DNA from 2 places in the Shouchella sp. JSM 1781072 genome. Region 2 is predicted to be linked to the other one. Evidence: predicted binding sites of a transcription regulator. Region 2 holds the regulator's gene; the other holds the start of a gene.

Region 1 (4,440 bases), 770 kb from region 2:
CGTGCAAGGGCCTCTCTATAATGGCGAGCACTATCAACTAGGTGTCTTGCTTGTGCGAAAACAAGAGAAACTGAGTAACTCCATTATTTGAATCAAATAAAATAACCTCATAAAAAGACGACTAATCCTGTATTGGAATAGTCGTCCTTTTTTATCGTAATGCGTGCAAGGTAGCGCTTATTTAAGGTGTATCTTCAGATGTTCGTAACGCTGCTTTTTGCCTCTTCTTTAAAGGCGGGAGCTGGGAAATGGTATCTTGTTGCTTAGAAATGCGATATAAAACAAACCAGATAAGAGCAAAGCCGATTAATTGAGCAATCGTGACTGTTTCTTCAAGTGTAATCCATGATACAAGCAAACCTGTCATTGGAAAACTCAATTCCGCAATCGTTGCCACAGAAGCTTTCACCGACTGGAGACCTCGGTAATATAGAAGCATTGATACAAGACCTGGCAATAAAGCAGACGCGAGAATGTTAAGCCCGATAAAGGTTAAAGCCACAGCTGATTCAGGTGTTGTCCACATTTCAGGTGATACTGTAATCAATACACCAAGCAATGGTAAAGCAAGCAAGAAGCGTAAAGCAGTCACCGTTTCGTGACGACATTTTTGTAGAAGAATACGACCCATCACGGTTGAACCTCCCCACAGCGCGGCTGCACCAATCGCATACAAGCTGCCTAGCTGAAGGATCTCGCTTGGATTATTAATCGGAAAATAAAAACCGAACGTTAGTAAATAGGTACCAACTAGTGCGATCGGTACGTATAAACCAAAACGTTGGGGTAGCTTCTCTTTTAACAGAAAATGTGCCAGCGTAATCGCAAAAAGGGGTTGCAACTTTTGTAATAAGAGGACAGAATTAATTTCGCCACCTGATGAAGCAATTGTTAAACCTTGAGTAAACAAAAGCGTTGCAATGGCAGAGCCACCCCACGAAATAAATAAGAGTGCGCCTAAATCTTTAAAGCGCAGTTTTTTAATATCGCTTCGGAATTTATACAAAATGGGTATAGCGATTAAAGCTAAAATAATATGTTCGATAAAGACGATTTGTAGAGAAGTCATTGTATCGAGTAATAAAATTCGAAACAATGGATTGATCCCCCAAAAGGCGGCACCAATGACAATAAACCAAAATGTTTTATTCGTTCGTTGTTCGTTCACAGCTGTGAGCTCCTTTTCAGTGAAAAGGTCTTCTGTAAAAATCAAAAAAAGCCCTGGACAAAAAAATGTTCAGGGCTGACGAAATAAACGTAGCAAAGGCTACATTCTTTCAATTTGATCTTCTCCCATCCGGACTTTACCGTCGGCTTTGGAATTTCACCAAATCAGTCCACATCATGATGTGGAGTCGCGGGCTTTACCGCCGGTCAGGAATTTCACCTGCCCCGAAGACACCTATTCAAATGTAATAATCATTATTGTTATCATACTGGATTATCAGCTATTCGTCCATAAATATGTTCATTAACAATATATGGGTACGCACGTGCGTTCGTAAAAGTTGGTATATGGAGTGAAAACTGTGATATAATTAAGCGAACGTGTGTTTAGAGAAGGATGAACATGTATTGTTTTAATGGACGGAAAATGGGAATAACAGTAGGATAATGTTCTTTTGCGAAGGAGGGGTGAGTGGATTAACTGACGAACATCCAGTTAATCGCTCTATTAAAGATGGATCAAACGTTCCAATTAGTATCAGACTATTCGCCTCAAGGCGACCAACCAAATGCAATTGAAAAAATTGTACGTGCGATTGAAAACGGTGATCGGCATCAAACGTTACTTGGCGCAACGGGGACCGGTAAGACGTTTACAATGTCAAATGTGATTCAAGCAGTCAATAAGCCGACATTAATTATGGCACACAATAAAACCCTTGCTGGACAGCTGTACAGTGAGTTTAAACAATTTTTTCCGAATAATGCAGTTGAATATTTTGTTAGCTATTATGATTATTATCAACCAGAGGCGTATGTGCCGTCGTCTGATACCTTTATTGAAAAAGATGCAAGCATTAACGATGAAATTGATAAATTACGTCATTCGGCTACAAGCGCCTTATTCGAAAGACGAGATGTGATTATCGTAGCTAGTGTGTCGTGTATATATGGTTTAGGTAATCCAGAAGAGTACCGAGACCTTGTTTTATCTATACGTACAGGAATGGAAATGGATCGAAATGAGTTATTACGCAGGCTTGTAGACATCCAGTATGATCGAAATGATTTAAATTTCATCCGCGGAACATTTCGTGTAAGAGGCGATGTTGTGGAAATTTTCCCAGCTTCTCGTGACGAGCAATGTATCCGGGTTGAGTTTTTTGGTGATGAAATTGACCGGATGACAGAAGTAGACGCATTAACAGGTGAAATTAAAGGCGAACGCAACCACGTGTCTATTTTTCCGGCATCTCACTTCGTTACCCGAGAAGAAAAAATGAAAAAAGCGATTGCGAACATTGAAACGGAGTTAGAAGAACAGTTAAAAACGATGCATGAAGAGGGGAAATTGCTAGAAGCGCAGCGTTTAGAACAGCGTACGCGCTATGACCTTGAGATGATGGCTGAAATGGGCTTTTGCTCAGGGATTGAAAATTATTCCCGTCATTTAACACTAAGAGAGTCTGGGGCTACACCGTATACGTTAATTGATTTCTTTCCAGAAGACTTTCTACTTATTATGGATGAGTCTCACGTTACATTGCCTCAAGTACGAGGTATGTATAATGGTGACCGAGCTCGAAAAGAAATTCTTGTGAACCACGGGTTCCGTTTGCCTTCAGCATTGGATAACCGACCATTGAAATTTGCTGAGTTTGAAGGGAAAGTGAGCCAAGCGGTTTATGTTTCGGCAACACCTGGACCTTACGAGCTAGAGCATACTCCAGAAATGGTTGAACAAATTATTCGACCAACTGGTTTATTAGATCCGCCAATTGAGGTTCGCCCAATTGAAGGACAAATTGATGATTTAATTGGCGAAATCCATGAGCAGATTGAACGGGACGAGCGTGTACTCGTTACCACATTAACGAAGAAAATGTCTGAAGACTTAACGGATTACTTAAAAGAGTTAGGGATAAAAGTCCGCTATTTGCATTCTGAAGTAAAGACATTGGATCGACTTGAGATCATTCGCCAGTTAAGAATGGGGACGTTTGATGTTCTCATTGGGATAAATTTATTACGAGAAGGACTAGATATTCCAGAAGTTTCTCTCGTTGCCATATTGGATGCAGATAAAGAAGGATTTCTACGAGCGGAGCGTTCTCTTATTCAAACGATTGGTCGAGCTGCCCGAAATGAACACGGTCGAGTCATCATGTATGCGGATAAAATGACAGGTTCAATGGAAGTGGCGATAAGCGAAACGAAGCGCCGTCGAGAGATTCAGGAAGCATATAATATAAAGCACGGCATCACGCCTCAAACGATTCAAAAGAAAATCCCTGATGTAGTCCAAGCGACGTATGCAGCGGAAGAAGATGGCGAATACGATGTTACGCAAAAACCGCAACAAAAAATGACGAAAAAAGAACGTGAAAAGACCATTGAACAAGTAGAAGTAGAAATGAAGCAAGCTGCGAAAGATTTAAACTTTGAACGAGCAGCTGAACTTCGAGATATGCTGTTAGAGCTTAAAGCGGAAGGATGACGGTATGGCACACGAAGAGATTGTCGTTAAAGGGGCACGATCAAATAATTTAAAAAATATGGATGTCTCAATTCCTAGAGGAAAGCTTGTTGTGTTAACGGGCTTATCCGGTTCTGGGAAATCATCTTTGGCATTTGACACCATTTATGCAGAGGGACAAAGGCGGTATGTAGAATCGTTATCCGCCTATGCGCGTCAATTTTTAGGGCAAATGGACAAACCTGATGTTGATTCAATTGAAGGGTTATCTCCAGCTATTTCGATTGATCAAAAAACAACGAGTCGAAACCCGCGTTCAACCGTTGGAACGGTAACAGAGATCCACGATTATTTAAGGCTTTTATACGCTAGAATCGGTAAGCCTATTTGTCCAAAACATGGCATTGAGATTACATCGCAGACGATTCAGCAAATGGTTGACCAATTGCTAGAGTTCCCTGAACGTACCAAAATGCAGATTCTTGCGCCTATGGTTTCTGGACGAAAAGGAACCCACGCTAAAGTATTTGATCAAATTAAAAAAGATGGCTACGTTCGTGTCCGTGTTAATGGAGAAATGCGAGAAGCAACGGAAGAAATAGAGCTTGATAAAAATAAGAAACATAACGTGGAAGTGGTCATCGATCGGATTGTTGTGAAAGACGGAATTCAAACGAGAATGGCTGATTCACTAGAGACGGCTTTAAATCTTGCTGATGGACGTGTGTTGATCGATGTCATTGACGGCGAAGAACTTCTGTTTAGTCAACATCACGCTTGTCCGGAATGTGGATTTT
Region 2 (4,440 bases):
CGGTTGGAAAAGAACATACGTATGCACAACCACTTGTAACCGATGAAGATGTTTTATTAAAACTAAGACTTTTAGCAGATGAAGTGCAAGCTTCCCTTGAACGAGTAAAAAAACAAGGGAAAACTATTGTCTTGAAGATTCGCTATCGATCATTTGAAACGATAACGAGGCGGATTAGTTTACCTGATTACGTTCACACAAGTGAAGCGTTATATCAGTATGTGCAAGAATTGTGGTTTGAATATGGAGAGATCCGTCACCAAGTTCGTTTGCTTGGAGTGAGTGTAACGAATTTAGTTGAAATACGCTACCAAACACTTTCGCTTTTTTGAAGCGGTTAAAGATAAAATAAAATAATTCCTACAATGACAAGTAACAAAAACAGGACAAGAATGGTGATAAGCAATACCATTTCATCTGAAAGATCCATTCCATTCGCCTCCTATGTATGGGTTATAGTCATCCTATGAAATTTTTTCGGATGTGTGAAAAGAGAATGAAATGAAAGAAAACGGGCTGTTTAGACTCTTTTCTTACAGATTTAGCTAGGAGAGAGCGTTTGACGGCTGTTTTTTTTTCGCATATATTTAGAGTTGCGAAATAAACAAGGAAGATCTTTAGACAACGAAGGTGATCAGTATAAAAGCGGAAAAGCGTAATTTAATGATTATGTGGTTTGCCAACTTGTTTGTTGGTGCAAGTATGACAATGGTCATTCCATTTTTATCTCTTTACATTGAATCGTTCGGACAATATTCAGGTGAAGATGTTCAAAGATGGTCTGGCTTTGTTTTCGGTATTTCTTTCTTAGTTGCTTTTCTCGTTGCGCCAATTTGGGGACGAATTGGAGATCGTTACGGACGAAAAAAAGTACTCATTGGAACTGGTTTTGGGATTGCCATCTCGGTATTTCTTATGGGGTATGTTCAATCTGTTGAGGCATTGTTTGTTCTGCGTGCTTTCATGGGGCTTGCGACAGGGTTTATCCCTGCATCAATGGCTCTAATTGCAGCACAAAGTAGTAAGCGTACAGCAGGAGAAACGCTCGGAACTTTACAGACAGGTACTGTTTCTGGAGGTTTACTAGGACCTTTGTTTGGAGGTCTGATCGCAGATACTGTTGGAATGGAATTAACGTTTGTATTGACCGCGTCAATCTTAACCCTCGCATCACTACTTGTTGTTTTTGGGGTAAAAGAAGTGATTTATGAAGAAAAAGGTGAGAAAAAGCGGAAATATGCAGCAAAAGAGGTACTGGCATTTATTGTTCGTTCCCCTATGCTAATCATGGTAATGGTTGTAGCGCTCATTATTCAAATGGCATTGTTTAGCGTCCAGCCACTTTTAGCTCTATTCGTTAATGATTTAGTCGGGCCAGTTGAAAATATGGCATTTTTAGCCGGTTTAGCGTTTTCAATAACCGGTTTAGGGAACTTATTGTCAACTCGAAAATGGGGACAGCTAGGTGATCGAATGGGCCATGAAAAGGTAATGCTCATTTTACTTATTTTGTCTGGTGTGTTTTTCATTCCGCAAGCATTCGTTGATTCACTCTGGCAATTAATTGTGTTACGCTTCGTCTTTGGTTTAGCGGTAGGAGGATTAATTCCTTGCACGACAGCGTTTATTCGCCAAGCGTGTCCAGTATCGATGCAAGGGGAAGTGCTCGGTTATAATCAAAGCTTTCGTTTTTTAGGAAACGTATTAGGACCGGTCTCAGGCGGTTTAATTGCAGCGAGTTTTGGTATTCCGTATGTATTTATTAGTGCCGGCGTCTTGTTTCTTCTGACCGCGATTGTTTTAAAAATCATGTTAAATAGTGAAAGTAAAAAAGAAGAGAATGAGGCTGACAGTCAAGCCCATCATCAATAAAGGCGTAAAAAAAGAGCACTGGGTTTTCCGGTGCTCTTTCTTTATGTTTAATGGATCGTTCGGAAAACACCAATGACTTTTCCTAAAATCGTACAATTGTCTAGTATAATCGGCTTCATTGTTGAATTTTCAGGCTGAAGGCGAATGTAGTTCTTTTCTCGGAAAAAACGTTTGACGGTGGCTTCATTTTCATCAGTCATCGCAACAATAATATCACCATTATCAGCACTTTGCTGTTGCTTCACAATGACTTGGTCCCCATCGAAAATACCCGCTTCGATCATACTTTCACCTTGAATAACTAAGGCATACACTTGTTCATGACCAGACATATGATCTGGAAGGGGGAGGTAGTCATCGATATTTTCAATCGCTGTAATTGGACTACCTGCTGTAACCTTACCAATTACAGGAATATAGCGTGCACGTTCACGAATAATGGAAGGCTCGTCCAGTGCTTCTTCAAGCGAAAGCACTTCAATTGCTCGAGGTTTCGTAGGATCACGACGAATGTATCCTTTCTTTTCAAGACGAGCAAGATGACCATGTACGGTTGAGCTTGATGCTAAACCTACTGCTTCCCCAATTTCACGTACGGAAGGCGGATAGCCTTTCTTTTTTACTTCATCTTTAATAAATAATAAAATTTCTTCTTGTCTAGTAGATAATTTAGACACTCCTCTTCACCTGCTTTATCTATGTATTCGTTATCTTTACTTTAGCACATCGAACATACGAACGCAAACATAAGTTCTAAAAATGCTTGACACGAACAAAAGTTCGAAGTATCTTAGAGTAAGAACAAATATTCTTACGAACGGGTGATCGATAATGAAGAAGAATCAAGAAAAAGGAATTATTATTGCTGGTATTATTACTGTTTTATTTATGTTTAGTAGTTTGTTATCCTTTGATGGTGATGAGAACGAGCAAGTAGAGGATCGAAACAGCAATACGGACAGTCACGTAATCCTTTTAAATGATCGTTAGTCGCTGAAACATTGCAGTGGGAGGTACAGTATGAAACGAAATAAAGCCATTTTATATTGTCGAGTTAGTACGGATAAAGAAAGTCAACAAACGTCTTTAGCTCGTCAAGAAGATGAATTAGTGAAAATGGCTCATCAACATGGAATAGAAGTGAGCGATTGTCTTTCTGAGGTTGCTAGTGGATATGACTTGGATCGCGATAATCTTCTATTTCTTTTAGATCAAGCAAAAAAACAAACGTTTACGCATTTGCTTGTAACAGACGAGACGAGAATTGGTAGGGGAAGAGCGAGGACTGCTATTCTATATCAACTTCAAAAGTATGGCATTACGATTTATACATGTCACAACGATGGTGCATTACATTTATCAGAAGCAGACGAGATGGTTTTTGAAATCGTAGCCATCGTGGAAGAGTACCAGCGAAAATTACATAACTTGAAAATCAAACGCGGGATGAGAAAAGCGATTGAAAAAGGGTATCATCCGGAGCGCAACTTAAAAGATACAGGTAGTGGGGGACGCAGTAAAAAAGACCTCCCAATTGAAGAAATTGTTAGATTGCGAGAGAAAAAGCTAACGTTTCATGACATTGCGATAACGTTAAATGGGTTAGGTTATCATTGTTCAAAAGCAACGGTACATCGGCGTTTTCAGCAATACGAGCAAACAAAATCAGATGAGTTGATCTAATGAAATGAAGATGCTATGATGACAACCGAAGGATAGGTGATTGACGTTGTTATCAAAATCAAAATTAGACCGAATCAATGAACTGTCTCAACTAGCGAAGACATCAGGATTAACGAAGCAGCAAAAAGACGAACAGCAAGCGCTTCGAAAAGAATATTTAAATACGTTCCGCTCCACATTTAAAAATCAACTACATTCCGTTAAAGTTGTTGATGAAGAGGGTACGGATGTGACACCGCAAAAGCTAAAAGATAGTAAAGCACAAAAACAAAATCCACCACACTAAATGTACAAGCTCCCGTCAGGCTTGTACATTTTTTTTATTTTGTTTATGATGGAAACGTACGAAGAATGAAAGGGTGTAACAAATGAAAAACAATATTGAAGAATTAGCGGTAAATACCATTCGAACACTTTCAATTGATAGTATTGAAAAAGCCAATTCAGGTCACCCTGGGATGCCAATGGGCGCAGCGCCAATGGCGTTGGATTTATGGGCAAATCACATGAATCATAACCCAGCAAACCCTGAGTGGACAAACCGAGATCGTTTTGTCTTATCAGCAGGACATGGTTCCATGCTTTTATATAGCCTTCTTCATTTGACAGGTTATGATGTGACGTTGGATGATTTGAAATCATTTCGTCAGTTAGGAAGTCGTACGCCAGGACACCCAGAATATGGTCATACGGCAGGCGTTGAAGCAACAACAGGTCCACTTGGGCAAGGTGTTGCAATGGCAGTAGGGATGGCAATGGCGGAGCGTCACTTAGCTGCGACATACAATACAGATGACCATGAAATTGTTGATCATTTCACGTATGCGATTTGTGGAGACGGTGATTTAATGGAAGGTGTGTCTGCAGAAGCAGCGTCACTTGCGG

Evidence for each region. The regulator LexA, encoded in region 2, represses DNA repair genes until DNA is damaged. The targets are predictions, from matches to a motif close to CGAACATATGTTCG.
Region 1: the regulator LexA is predicted to act here: its motif matches at 1,489-1,502, upstream of uvrB (excinuclease ABC subunit UvrB).

The regions. Positions count from the first base shown of each region.
Region 1 is NZ_JBHFQE010000001.1:133,656-138,095, forward strand. Features, by position in the region: gene ACE1TH_RS00680 (hypothetical protein) at 1-91, shown strand, start outside; gene ACE1TH_RS00685 (DMT family transporter) at 182-1,168, opposite strand; FMN riboswitch at 1,282-1,404, opposite strand; gene uvrB (excinuclease ABC subunit UvrB) at 1,682-3,664, shown strand; gene uvrA (excinuclease ABC subunit UvrA) at 3,669-4,440, shown strand, end outside.
Region 2 is NZ_JBHFQE010000001.1:903,248-907,687, forward strand. Features, by position in the region: gene dinB (DNA polymerase IV) at 1-332, shown strand, start outside; gene ACE1TH_RS04790 (MFS transporter) at 664-1,872, shown strand; gene lexA (transcriptional repressor LexA) at 1,920-2,549, opposite strand; gene ACE1TH_RS04800 (hypothetical protein) at 2,704-2,862, shown strand; gene ACE1TH_RS04805 (YneB family resolvase-like protein) at 2,893-3,555, shown strand; gene ACE1TH_RS04810 (DUF896 domain-containing protein) at 3,602-3,841, shown strand; gene tkt (transketolase) at 3,924-4,440, shown strand, end outside.